2 linked regions of the Acuticoccus sp. I52.16.1 genome follow. The protein of the gene in region 1 binds, or shares a complex with, the protein of each later gene. Links are inferred from orthologs where the notes say so. Each region holds a gene or a part of one and is shown in the gene's direction. Other genes may lie near its edges.

Region 1 (8,192 bases):
TGGAACACGAGGCGCCGGTCCGGGCCGTAGATGGCGACGGCGGTGGCGAGCAGGTCGAACGTCGCCGCGTGGCTCTCCAGCGCGCGGGCCTGCACGCTCATCGCGTGGACGGTGTCGGTGACGTCGACGGCGAGGGCGGCGAGGGTGCCCCCTTGCATCTCGGCGCTGACGTCGAGGTGGCGGCGCTCGCCGGCGACGACGGTCTGCACGCGCTGGTGCACCGGCCCTCCCGCCTCGCCGGCGCCGAGCTGGGTGCGGGCGTTGGCGTCGAGCAGCGAGTCGCCGCCGTGCGCCGCGCCGCCGATGGCACGCGAATAGGAGGGATTGGACCATACCGTCGCGCCGCCCTCGCCCTCGACCCACGCGGGGTAGGGCGCGGCGGTGATGAGGGCGCCGAGGCGGCCGGCGGCGTCGTTCGGGGCGCTGGCGCAGACCTCCGGCGCCGGCTCGACGAAGAGCGTGGGGTGCCCGCCTTCCAGCGAGCCGGTGACGAGACGCGGCGGGCCGGCCTCCGCCGCGATGTCGAGCCGGAAGGGCTGGCCGGTGCGGCCCGTCTGCCGTGCGGCGGCGGCGAGCGGACCCTCGGCCCGCGGTGCCTCCAGCGCGGCGACGACGGCGGCGGGAACCTCGCCGCAGGCGATCACGTCGCCGGACGGCATCAGGCGGGCGGCGCCCAGCGCACCGCGGGCGAGTGCCAGCTCGGCGAGGGCGATGCGGGCGTCGTCGATGGAGCGGTCGTGGGCGGTGCCCGCGGCCGCTCGTGTGGCATGACGGGCCCGCGCCACGACGAGGCCGGCCAGCGCGCTCGCCGCCGCCGTCACGGCCCAGGCCGTCAGCATGTCAGCCCCTCGCGCGGCGCGTCGCTCATCCCACCTCCGTGTCGCGAATCGGATCCGAGGGTACCGCCATATGGAGTGGAGTGAAATGCAAACGGGGGGTGACAGGCTGGCGCGCCCACAACCCTCGCCCCGGCCCGGCCGCCCGGCGCCGCTCCCGGCGCGCACCGCGAGGGCGAGCGGCGGGATCAGGCGGGGCCGGCGTGCGGCCGGGGCGGCGGCGGGCCACGCGATCCGCCGAGGCGATTCTGCCGAGCGGAGACGTGCAACCAGGGGCGCGAGGGCCTACATTCGGCCCGTTCGCGCGCGCCCGCAGGAGCCTCCCATGCCGTCTCCCCACGTCTTCCAGCGGGCTTCGGCCGCCGACCTTCCCGTCGCGGTATCGGGCGAGGGCATCACCATCCTCACCGCCGACGGCCGGCGTATCATCGATGCGTGCGGCGGCGCCGCGGTCTCCTGTCTCGGCCACTCCGACCGCACCGTGGCCGACGCCATCAAGACCCAGGTCGACGCGTTGCCCTATGCCCACACCGGCTTCTTCACCTCCGAGCCGGCCGAGCGGCTCGCCGCGATGCTGGTGGAGCGCGCACCGGAGGGGATCGGCCGGGTCTACTTCGTGTCCGGCGGGTCGGAGGCGGCGGAGGCCTCGCTCAAGCTCGCCCGGCAATATTTCCTGGAGAAGGGCGAGGACCGCTTCCGCATCGTCGCCCGCCGGCAGAGCTACCATGGCAACACGTTGGGCGCGCTCGCGGCGGGCGGCAACGCCTGGCGCCGGCGCCAGTTCGCCCCGCTCTTGACCGACGCGACCAGCCACATCGCGCCCTGCCACTACTGGCGGTTCGGCGAACCCGGCGAAAGCGCGGAGGCCTACGGCCTGCGCGCCGCCGACGAGCTCGAGGCCGAGATCCTGCGCCTCGGCCCGGAGACGGTCGCCGCCTTCATTGCCGAGCCTGTGGTCGGCGCGACCATGGGCGCGGTCCCCGCCGTCGCCGGCTACTTCGCCCGCATCCGCCAGATTTGCGACACCTACGGCGTGCTCCTGATCCTCGACGAGGTGATGTGCGGGATGGGCCGCACCGGGCACCTCTTCGCCTGCGAGGCGGACGCGGTCCGGCCCGACATCGTCCTCGTCGCCAAGGGCCTCGGCGCCGGCTACCAGCCGATCGGCGCGATGCTGGTGAACGAGGAGATCCACCGCACCATCGCGTCGGGTTCCGGCGCCTTCCAGCACGGCCACACCTACATGGGCCACCCGGTGGCCTGCGCCGCCGGCATCGCCGTCCTCACCGCGTTCGAGGAGCGGGACCTGATCGCCAACGTGCGCGCGATGGGCGAGCGGCTGCGCTCGCAGCTGGAGGCGAGGCTGGGCCAGCACCCCAATGTGGGCGACATCCGCGGCCGCGGCCTCTTCCTCGGCATCGAGCTGGTGGCCGACCGGGACACCAAGGCGCCGCTTCCGGCCGAGGCGAAGACCCACGCCCGCATCAAGGCCGCCGCCTTCGCGCGGGACATCATGTGCTACCCGATGGGCGGCGTGATCGACGGCGTGAGGGGCGACCACGTCATGCTCGCCCCGCCCTACATCGTCACCGCCGGCGACGTCGACGAGATCGCCGCCCGGATCACCGCCGCCATCGACGACGTGCTCCCCGCGGCGGCTTGAGCCGTCCACGCGGCGGTGGGCGCATGCCAGTCCGAACCGCGCGGCGTCTTCCCGCATGGCGCCGATCCTGCTTCATTGTGCGTGGACGGAGGACGGCATGACGACGATCGACCTGAACGCCGATTGCGGCGAGAGCTATGGCCCCTGGACGATGGGGGACGACGCGGCGATCCTCGAGATCGTGACCACGGCGAACATCGCCTGCGGTTTCCACGCCGGCGACCCGGACACGATGGCCGCCACCCTGGAGATCGCCAAGGCGAACGGCGTCGCCGTCGGCGCCCACCCCGGCTTCGACGACAAGCCCGGCTTCGGCCGCCGCGTCCTTCCGATGGCGCCCGCGGCGCTGACGCGGATGGTCGCCTACCAGGTCGGGGCGTTCGCGGCGATGGCGGCGCTCGTCGGCGTTCCGGTGCGGCATGTGAAGGCACACGGCGCGCTCTCCAACTTCGCCTGCGCCGACCGCGCGGCGGCCGAGGCGATCGTCGCCGCGGTCAAGGCGGTCGACCCGTCGCTCACGCTGCTGGCCGTCGCCGCGACGGAGCTGGAGCGCGCCGGGCTGGAGGCCGGCCTCACCGTGGCGTCCGAGATCTTCGCCGACCGCGCCTACGAGGCGGACGGGCAGCTGATGTCCCGCGCCAAGCCGGGCTCCATCATTCACGAGGCCGATGTCGCCGCCGCGCGCACGGTGGAGATGATGCGGGCGCGGGCCATCATCGCCCACGACGGCACCAAGGTCGCCACCCCGGTGCACTCGATCTGCGTCCATGGCGACAACCCGCACGCGGTGGGTGTCGCCGCGGCGGTGCGCGGGGCGCTGGAAGCGGCCGGCATCCGCGTCGCCGCCTTCGCATGACGCGCTGATGTCCTGGCTAGAGGGTGCCACGATCCGCCCCAGCGGCGAGGCGGCGTTCGTGATCGAATATGGCGAGGCGATCGACCAGGCCGTCGGGCGGCGCGTCGCGGCGCTCTTCGCGGCGCTGGAGGCCGCGGCGCCGGAGGGCTTCGTCGAGGCGGTGCCGACCTTCCGCTCGCTGCTCGTCCTGTTCGATCCGGACGTCACCACGCGGGACGCCATCCTGGAGGCGCTGCCCGAGGAGGGCGCCGGAGCCGGCACCACGAGCGCGGAATGGATCGTCCCGGCCTGCTTCGAGGCCACCTGCGCCGAAGACCTCGACGAGGCGGCGCGCGGGCTCGACATGCCGCCCGACACCGTGCGCGAGCGGCTGGCGGCGAGCCGCTACCAAGTGGGCATGTACGGCTTCGCGCCCGGCTATGCCTACCTCTCCGGCATCGACCAGACGCTGACGCTGCCGCGCCGGCAGAAGCCGCGACCGCCGATCCCGGCCGGCAGCATCATCATCGCCGCCGGGATGGCGGTGCTCGCCTCGGTGTCGATGCCGACGGGGTGGTACGTCGTCGGCCGTACCGCGCTCACCCTGTTCGACAAGGACGCCGATCCGATGGTCCCCTTCGCCGTGGGCGACCGGCTGACGTTCGAGCCCGTCTGCGCCGCCGAGCTGGAGCGGCTGACGCGCGACGGCGGCGGCCTGAAAAGGGCGGACGCGTGAGCGGCGCGCGGATCCGGGTCGTCGACCCCAACCCCTTCATCACCGTGCAGGACGCCGGGCGGCGCGGCGCGATGCGTTACGGCGTCTCCGAATCGGGGCCGATGGACTGGGTGCGCTACCGGCTGGCGCGGCGCCTGGTGGACGCGCCGGCGGCCTTCGAGGTCGGCCTCGGCGGGGCGCGGTTCGTGGCCGAGGGGGGGACGGTGCGCGTCGCGGTGACGGGGCCGGGCTTCGTCGTGCGGATCGGCGAGACGACGCTGACGCCGCCGGCCCGCATCACCCTGGAGGCGGGCGAGACGCTGTCGCTCACCCCCGGCCGCCACGGCATGTGGGCCTACGTGACGGTCGAGGGGATCGACTACGGCGCGCCGGTCCTGGGCTCGTTCGCCACCAATGCCCGCACCGGCTTCGGCAAGCGCGATCTCGCGTCCGGCTTCGCCTGCGCCGCCGTCGACCCTGCCGCGCCGGAGCTGTTCGACGACCCGTACGACGACGCCGGCCCCGTCGCGGTGCTGCCGGGGCCGCAGCAGCACATGTTTTCCGAGGCGATCCGCGCGACCTTCGCGGCCGAGCCCTTCCACCTCTCCGACGCGATCGACCGGATGGGCTACACGCTGGTCGGTCCCAAGGTCGAGGCGGTCAGCCACGACATCGTCTCGGACGGGATCGTCGAGGGGGCGATGCAGGTGCCGGGCAACGGACAGCCGATCGTGCAGCTCGCCGACCGTGCGCCGACGGGGGGGTACCCCAAGATCTGCGTCATCGCGGCAGCCGACCGGCCGCGGCTGGCCCAGCGCCGGCCCCGCGATGAGGTTCGCTTCCGCTGGGTCGACGTGGGCGAGGCGGCCGCGCGCCGCCGCGCCCTGCTCGATGCGATCGCCACGCCGGTGCCGCGCATCCGCCGCGAGTTCGACGCCGAGCTGCTGGCGCGGGTGAACCTCGTCGGCGGGGTGTGGGGGCAGGACGCGGCACCCTGAGGTCGCGCCGGCGTCGCGCAGGCACCCGAGATCACCGAGGGACGGGGGCGGACGGCGCGCCCGTGCGGCGAGGTGAGGGGGCGCGCGGACGCGGGGGGCGCGCAAGGGGATCAATGGGCGGTGATGCGGCGCGGCCGGGCGGCGACGCCGTGTGTGGTCTTGCGCCAGTGGTGGGGCTTGCGCACGATGTCGTGCACTGCGATCAGCACCGCGACGCCCATCAGGACCCAGTAGACCGGGAACCATGCGACGGCCCATGGGCTGATCGCCCCGCTGCGGCGGCGTTGGATGCTGCGCACGCCCAGGATGAAGCTGGTGCCGTAGCCGACGGCGACGGCGAGCGTCTGCAGGCCGCCCAGCCAGATGGACTGGCCGAAGAGCACCGGCTCGCCCAGCAGCACCAGGGCGAGTTGCACCAGGAAGGCGCAATGGGCGAGCGCTGCCGTCAGCGCGCCGAGGATGAAGACGTGGAAGACCAGCGTGTCGGCCGGGCCGGCCTCGCGCAGGAAAGCCAGCGGCTGGCGGTTGTGGACGAGCCAGGTCTGAATGAAGCCCTTGAACCAGCGGGAGCGCTGCTTCAGCCACGCCTCGATCGAGACGGGTGCCTCCTCCCAGGTGTGGGAGTCGATCATCGCGATGCGGTAGCCGCTGCGGCACAGTCGCACGGCGAGGTCGGCATCCTCGGTGACGTTGTAGGGGTCCCACCCGCCCGCCTCGACCAGCGCGTCGGTGCGGAAGTGGTTGGAGGTGCCGCCGAGCAGCAGCAGCCGGCCCTCGGCGGCCACCATCGGCAGGATATGGTCGAAGAGGCACGCATACTCGATCGCGAACATCTTCGTCAGCCAATTGTCGCTCATGTGGTCGATCGTGAGGTGCGCCTGCACGGCGGCGAGCCGGGGCGGGGCGGCGGCGAAGGTCTCGGCCGCGATGCGCAGCTGCTTGGGGTCGGGCCGGTCCTCCGCGTCGAAGATCGTGACGAGGCTGCCGCGCGCCTGGCGCAGCCCGATATTGAGCGCCCGCGGCTTGGTCCGTGGCAGGCCCGCCGGCACGATCGTCATGCGGCAGCGCAGGTCGTGCGCCTCGCGCAGCACCGCGCGCTGGGTGACCGTGTCGTCGACCTCGACCAGGAACTGGATGTCCAGCTTGTCGGGCGGATAGTCGAGCCGGGTGAGCGCGGCGACGAGGTGCTTCAACCCCTCGTCCTCCTTGTAGAGCGGGACGAGGATCGAATATTCGGGAAGCTCCCGCGACTTGAGGCGGCGGCGCGGCGGAGCGCCGCTGGCATGCCCCGCGAGCGCCATCGCACGGCTCGCCGCGTAGCCGATCAGCACCGTCGTCATGGCCGCGATCAGCACCATCAGGCTGGCGATCGGGTGCACCAACAGCGCGAACAGGAGCACCGCTCCGAAGCTGGCGAGGGTGACGGCCTGACCGGGCGTCAGCACGCGGTCGGCCAGGTCGCGGTCGGGCACGCCATGCAGGGGATCGAGCCGTCCGTGCGCGACGACCGGGCCACGGTCGCCCAGCGCCTCGACCACGGCTTGTGGCGGGACGATGGTAATCTCGTCCGCATAGGCCGGCGTCTCGGCGACGAGGGCGCCGAGGTGCGGCAGCCAGCCGAGCGCCGGGACGATGGCGATGTAGGGCTTGCCGTCACGATCGCCGCGCAGGACGACGCCGTCGTCGGAGGTCGTGACGTCGAGCCGCTGGTGCCGGGCGAGGGCGGCGAGGCCGGGCCCACGGTCGAACGCGCAGCCGAGCCAGCGGGCGAGCGCGGCGAAATAGTCCACGTCGCGGAAGGGGGGCGGGTTGGCGCACGGGCGCCGCGCGGCGCGGTTGACCGCCGAGGGCCGCCAACGCTCGGACGCGAACGCGGCATCGAGGCAATCCTGCGGCTCTGCCAGCGCGATGGATCGGGCGACATCGGGCAGGGGGCCGCGACGGCGTGCCGCGCTGGGGCCGCGGTTGGCGGCGCCGAGCGCGAAGCAGGCGTCCCGCGCGGTCAGCCGCGGCCGGCGTGGGGCGACGTGGGCGAAGGTCGCGGAGAAGGGCTCCGGCTCCGGCGCGGGGGGGAAGCGTGCGGCGGGGGCGGCGGGGAAGGGTGCGACCGGGGATGGGGCGGCCGGGCCGGCGCGCTGCGACGGTGCCGCGAAGACGGACCGGCGGCGGAGCCTCGGCGCGTCAGAGGCGGCCGGGGGGCGTGCGGGCCGGGCGCCCGGTCGCCGGGCGAGAAACAGCCGGACAAGAAACAGCCGGGCGGGGGCGAGCCGAACGAGGAAGGCCCGAACCGGGAAGAGCCGCGAGCGAAACACCGGGTGCGATCCCTCGTTGTGGGTCGCGCCAGATAATCACGCTAAGATTGTGTTGGCAACTCGTTGCTCGGTCCGGTTGTCATCGCTCGTCGCGAGAGCGGATAAAGGCCAGTTGCAACGCATTGGTGACGCCGGGGGTATCCAGCGGCACTCCGGCCACCGCGAGCAACCGGTCGCCGGTGCGGCCCTGGCCGGCCTCGACGATGCGTGCCCCCGCGTCGGCGATGAAGTCCTCGAGGTCTTCGCTGGGGGTGGTGGCGATGCTGGTCACGCCCCAGACGATCCCGAGCCGCCGCGCCGTCTCGATGCGGGGGCAGAAGGCGAAGATCTGCGCCGTCGGCCGCTCGCGCGCGACGCGGATCACCGTCGATCCGGAGGAGGTGTAGCAGGCGATGACACCGACGCTCAGCGTCTCTGCGATCTGGCGCGCGGCGGCGGCGAGAGCGTCGGCCCCGGTCGCGTCCGGCTCCATGCGCTGGGCGTTGAGGATGGTGCGGTAGGTCTCGTCGGCTTCGACCGAGCGGGCGACGCGGTCCATCGTGCCGACCGCCTCGACCGGGTATTGGCCCGCGGCGGATTCGGCCGACAGCATGACGGCGTCGACCCCTTCGTAGACGGCGGTGGCGACGTCCGACACCTCGGCGCGGGTGGGGACGGGGGCGGTGATCATGCTCTCGAGCATCTGCGTCGCGACGACGACGGGCTTGCCGGCGCGCCGGGCGGCGCGGGTGATGCGCTTCTGCAGGCTCGGAACGTCCTGCAGCGGCATCTCGACGCCGAGGTCGCCACGGGCGACCATCAGTGCGTCGGACAGCTCGATGATGTCGTCCAGC
Region 2 (6,650 bases), 520 kb from region 1 along the record:
CCGTCCGCCTCGCCGACGCGGCCGTCTCGGTCGGCCCACCCCAGGCGGCGAAATCGTACCTGAACATCGAGCGCGTCGTCGCCGCCGCCCAGGAGGCCGGCGCCGACGCGGTCCACCCCGGCTACGGCTTCCTCGCCGAGAACGCGACGTTCGCCGCGGCGGTGGAAGCGGCGGGGATGATCTTCGTCGGCCCCTCCGCGGAGACGATTGCGAAGATGGGCGACAAGGTCGCCGCCAGGAACGCTGCGCGCGCGGCGAACGTCCCCATCACCCCCGGCTCCGAAGGCCGGCTCGACGGGCTCGACGCCGCCCGCGCCGTCGCGGGCGAGATCGGCTTCCCGCTGATGATCAAGGCGGCGGCGGGCGGGGGCGGGCGCGGCATCCGCGTCGCGCACGACCGGGACGAACTCGCCCGGCTGGTCCCCCAGGCCGAGGCCGAGGCGCGGGCAGCGTTCGGCGACGGCGGCCTCTACATCGAGCGGTTCGTCCCCCGCGCCCGCCACATCGAGGTGCAGGTGCTGGGCGACGGGACGCGCGCCGTCCACCTCTTCGAGCGCGAATGCTCGCTCCAGCGCCGCCGGCAGAAGGTGTGGGAGGAGGCCCCGTCCGCCTCGCTCTCACCGCAGGAGCGCGAGGAGATCTGCGCCGCCTCCGTGCGCCTCGCCGAGGCGGCCGCTTACAAGGGCGCCGGCACGCTGGAGTACCTGTTCGACGACGAGGAACGGCGCTTCTCGTTCCTCGAAATGAACACCCGCATCCAGGTCGAGCACCCCGTCACCGAGGCGATCACCGGCATCGACCTCGTGGCCGAGATGATCCGCATCGCCTTCGGCGCGCCCCTGCGCCTCGCACAGGAGGACATCGCGATCACCGGCCACGCCATCGAGGTGCGCATCAACGCCGAGGACCCGGCCAAGGACTTCATGCCCTTCCCCGGCGTGTGCGGCGCGATCCACGTGCCGGCGGACGTGCGCTTCGACACGCTCCTCTACGAGGGCTACCAGATCCCTCCCTTCTACGATTCGCTGCTCGGCAAGCTCGTCGTCCACGGCGCGTCCCGCATGGAGGCGATCACCCTCCTGCGCGAGGCGCTCGCCCGCACCGGCTTCGAGGGCCTCGTCACCACGCTGGCCCTGCACGAGGCGCTCGCCGCCGAGGGCGACGTCATCGGCAACCGCATCCACACCAACTGGCTCGAGGAATGGCTCGCCACGAAGCCCTTCGAGGCGACATCATGACGGGAGGCGCCGCCACATGAAGACCCGCTACTCCTACGGAGGCGACGAGCACATCTTCGTCGAGGTGGACGACGAGATGAGCCTCGACGCCTTCTTCAAGGCGCTCTCCATCACCGGCGCGGTCGCCGAGAAGAAGATCCCCGGCGTCACCGAGATCTGCCCCGCCAACGCCTCCTTCCAGGTGAAGTTCGACCCCGACGTCATCGCCCCCGAGACGATGATGGAGACGCTGAAGTCGCTTGAGGCGGAAGCCGCCGAGACCCCCAACCGGATGACGACGCGCATCATCGAGGTGCCGGTCTACTACCAGGACCCTTGGACGCACGAGACCCTGATGCGCTTCCGGGAGCGCCACCAGGACCCGGCGGGCAGCGATCTCGACTACGCCGCCCGCGTCAACGGGTTCGCCAGCGTGGCGGCGTTCATCGAGGCGCACCACGCCAACCCGTGGTTCGTCTCCATGGTGGGGTTCGTGTCGGGGCTGCCGTTCCTCTACCAGCTCGTCGAGCGCGAGCGGCAGCTCCAGGTGCCCAAATATCTGCGCCCGCGGACCGACACGCCCAAGCTCACCGTCGGCTACGGCGGGTGCTTCGCCTGCATCTACTCGGTGCGCGGGGCAGGCGGATATCAGATGTTCGGCATCACCCCGATGCCGATCTACGACCCGACGCAGACCGTCTCCTACATGAAGGACTTCATGGTCTTCTTCCGGCCGGGCGACATCGTGAAGTGGGACCCGATCGACCGGGCCGAGCACGACCGCATCGAGGCGGCGGTGCGGGACGGGACGTGGACGCCGAAGATCGCCGAGGTGGAGTTCGACCTCGCCGCCTTCAACGCCGACGTCGACGGCACCAACAAGCGACTGATGGAGGCGCTCCATGCCGGCTGAGATCGAGGTCATCAAGCCCGGCATCCTGACGACGATCCAGGACCTCGGGCGCCCCGGCTACTTCCACCTCGGCATCCCGATGGGCGGGGCGATGGACCGCCTCGCCTTCGAGGCCGCCAACCGCCTCGTCGGCAACCCGGAGGACGCGGCGGGCCTCGAGGCGGTCTTCATCGGCCCCGAGATCGCCTTCCGCTCGGACGCCACCGTGGCCGTGACCGGCGCGACGATGCCGATCAGGATCGACGGCGAGGAGAAACCCGGCTGGACGGCGCTCGCGGTGAAGGCGGGGCAGACCCTCTCGTTCGGCTACCTCCAGGACGGCGCGCGCATCTACATCGCGATCTCCGGCGGCATCGCCACCGAGCCGATGCTGGGCTCGCGCTCGACCTACGCGATCGGCGCCCTGGGCGGGGTCGGCGGGCGCGCGGTGGCGGCGGGCGACGTGATCCCGCTCGGCGAGGCGGCGGGCGCCGCGGAGGGTCGGTCCGTGCCCGAGGCGCTCAGGCGCAAGCCGGGCAGCCCGGCGGAGATCCGCGTGCTCCCCGGCCTCTACTGGCACCGCATCACGCCGGCCTCGCAGGCGAACTTCTTCGCCGACACCTGGATGGTCGCGGCCGAGGCCGACCGCATGGGCTACCGCTTCAAGGGCGGCCGGCCGCTGGAGTTCGTGCCGCGCGAGCCGCCGTTCGGCGCCGGCTCGGACCCGTCCAACATCGTCGACGGGTGCTATCCCTACGGCTCGATCCAGGTGCCGGGCGGGACCGAGCCGATCTGCCTCCACCGCGACGCGGTCTCGGGCGGCGGCTACTTCATGATCGGCACGGTGATCTCGGCCGACATGGACCTCATCGGCCAGCTCCAGCCCAACGTGAAGGTGACGTTCATCGAGGTGGACATGCCGGCCGCGCTCGCCGCCCGCAAGGCCCGCGCGGCGCTGGTGGAGGAGATGCGCGCCGCGCTCGCCTGACGCTCCGGCGGGCGCCCCGGCGCCCTCCCCCCGCGGTCGTCAGCGCGATAAACGGGTTTACCTCGTGCCGTTGCCGGGCCAACGTCCGGCGACGCCGGAGCCGACCGGCCCGCACGAGGGAGGACCGATGATGACCCGCCGCCGCACCGCCCGTGGGGCGTTCCATTGATGCGCTCGTTCCTGTTCGTGCCGGGCGATTCGGAGAAGAAGCTCGCCAAGGCCTACGATTCGGGCGCCGACGTCGTCATCCTCGACCTCGAGGACTCGGTCTCGGCCGACCGCAAGGCCGCCGCGCGGGGTCTCGTCGCGGAGGCGGCGACGGACGCGCCCGGCTACGTCGCCGTTCGCGTCAACGCGCTGGACACCGGCCTCGTCGACGACGACCTCGCCGCGGTGATGGGCGCGCGCCCGGCGATGATCGTGCTGCCGAAGAGCGAGACGGGGGCGGACGTGGCGCACCTGGGGGCCAAGCTCTCGGTGGCGGAGGCCGAGGAGGGGATCGCCGAGGGGGCGACGAAGGTGCTCGCGATCGCGACGGAGACGGCGCGGGCGATGTTCGGTCTCGGCACCTACGATGCGGCCGGCCCACGGCTCGCGGCGATGACGTGGGGGCTGGAGGACCTGTCGGCGGCGCTCGGCGTGTCGCGCACGCGCGACGAGGCGGGCCGCATCACCGCGGCGTTCGCGCATGCGCGCACGCTGTGCCTCGCCGGCGCCAAGGCGGCCGGCGTGTTGCCGATCGATTCCGTCTATACCGACTTCCGCGACCTGGACGGCCTCGCCGCAGAGGCGCGCGAGGCGGCGGCGGACGGCTTCCTGGGCAAGCTGGCGATCCACCCTGCGCAGGTGGCGGTCATCAACGAGGCGTTCACCCCGTCGCCCGAGGCGGTCGCGGCGGCCAAGCGCATCGTCGCCGCGTTCGACGCCGCGCCCGGAGCCGGCGTCGTCTCGCTGGACGGCAAGATGGTGGACCGCCCGCACCTCGTGAACGCGCAGCAGCTGCTGGCCCGCGCCGGCGAGGGCTGACCCTTCCCGCCGCTTCCTCCGCCGCCTCCTCCGTCTCCGCCTACCGCTCCCCCCTCGAAGGCCGACCCGAGACGCCGACCCCCGACGCCGACCTCTGACGCTGGGCCTCCCGCGCACGGCATCTCCCCATCGTCGCGCCACGGCAGGGCGGTCGCTGTCGCCTGTTCCTCGGAGCCGTCCGTCGCTGAAGCCCGATCAGCGCCGGGGCGGTGCGGGGTGCAAGGCCGAAGAGCGAAGCGTGCCTTGCGGCCTGCGCCGCCCCGGTGCCGGGCGTCTTCAGCGATGGGCGGCTCCGAGGGACAGGCGACCTCCCCTGTTCCTTGGTGAGTTCCCGAGCCCCTGCGGCGCGTGCGTCAGTGCCGCCCCCATCGCCCCTGCGGCGGCGCGCCTCCGCCGCAGGGTGTCGACGTCACCCCGGGTAGGTCTCGGCGAATGCCGGGATTTGCATCGCGCGTTCGGCGTGCGCCGTCAGCTTCGGGTATCGGCCTTCGACGAGGAAGGGGTTCGTCGCCTTGGCCTGATGGAAGGTGCAGACGAAGGCGATGTCCGACCCGTCGGGTGTCTCGCCGCCGAAAAACCCGGCCTCCGGGGCGAGCGCTTCCATGGCGGTGAAGCCGCCCTCGATCTGGGTGAGGACCCGCTCCTGCCAGTCCTTCCAGTGGAACGCCTCGGGCCGGCGGTTCTTCTCGTAGACCAGCGAGATGACCTTCTCGACCGACGAGTGGGCGAGGCCGATCCGCTGCATGCAGTCGCGCCGGGGAATGCCGGTCGCGGGGACGAGGCGCTCGTCGGGGAGCGAATCGTCCAGCCAGTCGCAGATCGGGATCGTTTCCAGAAGCTTGGTGCCGTCGTCCAGGACGAGGACGGGCACGCGCATTCCGGGGTGGAAGCTCTTGATCGTGTCGGCCTGGGCGGGGTCGGTCGCGGCGACGGGCAGCACCTCGATCTCGCGTCCCTGCAATGCGCACCAGATCGCGACGCGCCGCACGTAGGGCGAGAGCATGCGCCCCACCAGTTTCATCGAAGCCTCGGCCATCAACGTCCTCCCGTTTCTCTTTCGCCGCGCGCCGACGCGCCCGGTCGAGGATCGATCCGGGTCAGCCGTTCGGCGCGCTCTGCAGCGTGGCGATGTCTAGTTTAACCATTTGCAACATCGCCGCTACCACGCGCGCGGCTCTGGCCGGGTCGGGGTCGTTCAGCAAGTCGCGCAGGATGGTGGGGACGATCTGCCAGGAGAGGCCGTAGCGGTCGGTCAGCCAGCCGCATCGGGCGGGGGCGCCGCCACCGGCGAGGAGGGTGTCCCAGTAGCGGTCGATCTCGTCCTGGGTGTCGCACAGGACGGTCATCGAGAGGGCTTCGGTGAATGGCTTGTCGACCCCGCCGTTCATGGCGGTGACCGACTGTCCGAAGAGTTCGAACTCGACGGTCAGGACGGCGCCTTGCGGGCCGGGCCCGCCCGGCGGCCAGCGCGTGGTGCGCACCAGCGCCGAGTCGGGAAAGGTGGCCACGTAGAACTCTGCCGCCTTGAGCGCCTCGGAGGCGAACCACAGGGCGGGGACGAGTTGCTGCGTGGCCATCGCAGCCTCAGCCGACGATCTCGTTGCCGCCGAACCAGAAGGCGATCTCTTCGGCGGCGGTCTCCGGGGCGTCCGAGCCGTGGACGGAGTTCTCGCCGATGGAGGTGGCGAACTCCTTGCGGATGGTGCCCGGCGCGGCCTCGGCCGGGTTCGTGGCGCCCATCACTTCGCGGTTCTTGGCGATGGCGTTCTCGCCTTCCAGCACCTGCACGACCGTCGGGCCGGAGGACATGAACTCGGTCAGCTCGCCGTAGAACGGGCGCGCCTTGTGGACCTCGTAGAACTTCTCGGCCTGCTGCAGGGACATCCACACGCGCTTGGAGGCGACGACGCGCAGGCCCGCCTCCTCGAGCTTGGCGGTGATCGCGCCGGTCAGGTTGCGCTTGGTGGCGTCCGGCTTGATCATGGAAAAGGTGCGTTCGATGGCCATGGTATCCTCGAGTTGCCGCGGGCGGCGTGTGTCGGGTGGTGTCGCCGGCGACTGTCGCGCCGGGGTGTTGCGCTCGCTATAGGATGGCCCAGCCCACAACCGCAACAGGAGGCACCCCGCGTGAACGCATTCCCGATGCTGGCCCGCTACAACCGGTGGGCCAACGAGCGCGTCTACGACGCCGCCGCCGCCCTCCCCGATGCGGACTACCATGCCGATCTCGGCGCCGCGTTCGGCTCCATCGCGGCGACACTCAATCACCTCGTCGTCGGCGATCTGATCTGGCTGTCGCGCTTCGCCGGGACGCCGGCGCCGCAGCTGTCGCTGGATTCCACGGTGGCCGAGGACCTCCCCACGCTGCGGCAGATGCGCCAGACGCTCGACACCGAGATCGTCACATTCGCCGATCAGCTCACCGATGCGGCGATCGGCGCCACCTTCAGCTACACGCGCGCCACCTCGCCCGAGACGCTGACCGAGCCGATCGCCCCGGCGCTGGTGCATTTCTTCAACCACCAGA

The links. Proteins that work in one complex are often made in the same cells at the same time.
Region 2: the proteins of MRB58_RS06995 (region 1) and MRB58_RS04565 are in contact, whole or in part, in a crystal structure (PDB 5DUD), measured with the Escherichia coli proteins. The link is inferred for Acuticoccus sp. I52.16.1 from one-to-one orthologs.

What each region holds. Positions count from the first base shown.
Region 1 is NZ_CP094828.1:1,536,629-1,544,820, reverse strand. The notes cover bases 2,237-5,216. They hold MRB58_RS06995 (allophanate hydrolase subunit 1), read left to right. Parts: upstream 2,237-3,362; coding sequence 3,363-4,070; downstream 4,071-5,216. Other genes in these bases: MRB58_RS06985 (glycosyltransferase family 2 protein), read right to left, coding at 5,158-5,216; MRB58_RS06990 (biotin-dependent carboxyltransferase family protein), read left to right, coding at 4,067-5,047; MRB58_RS07000 (LamB/YcsF family protein), read left to right, coding at 2,597-3,355; MRB58_RS07005 (aspartate aminotransferase family protein), read left to right, coding at 2,237-2,499. Outside these bases: MRB58_RS07010 (PAS domain-containing sensor histidine kinase), read right to left, coding at 1-839; more of MRB58_RS07005, read left to right, coding at 1,162-2,236; more of MRB58_RS06985, read right to left, coding at 5,217-7,359; pyk (pyruvate kinase), read right to left, coding at 7,439-8,192.
Region 2 is NZ_CP094828.1:1,016,008-1,022,657, forward strand. The notes cover bases 1,133-4,108. They hold MRB58_RS04565 (biotin-dependent carboxyltransferase family protein), read left to right. Parts: upstream 1,133-2,119; coding sequence 2,120-3,097; downstream 3,098-4,108. Other genes in these bases: MRB58_RS04555 (acetyl-CoA carboxylase biotin carboxylase subunit), read left to right, coding at 1,133-1,238; MRB58_RS04560 (carboxyltransferase domain-containing protein), read left to right, coding at 1,255-2,130; MRB58_RS04570 (CoA ester lyase), read left to right, coding at 3,266-4,108. Also shown: more of MRB58_RS04555, read left to right, coding at 1-1,132; more of MRB58_RS04570, read left to right, coding at 4,109-4,123; MRB58_RS04575 (glutathione S-transferase family protein), read right to left, coding at 4,533-5,159; MRB58_RS04580 (VOC family protein), read right to left, coding at 5,221-5,700; ndk (nucleoside-diphosphate kinase), read right to left, coding at 5,708-6,130; MRB58_RS04590 (DinB family protein), read left to right, coding at 6,251-6,650. UniProt on the Escherichia coli protein: Catalyzes the cleavage of 5-oxoproline to form L-glutamate coupled to the hydrolysis of ATP to ADP and inorganic phosphate.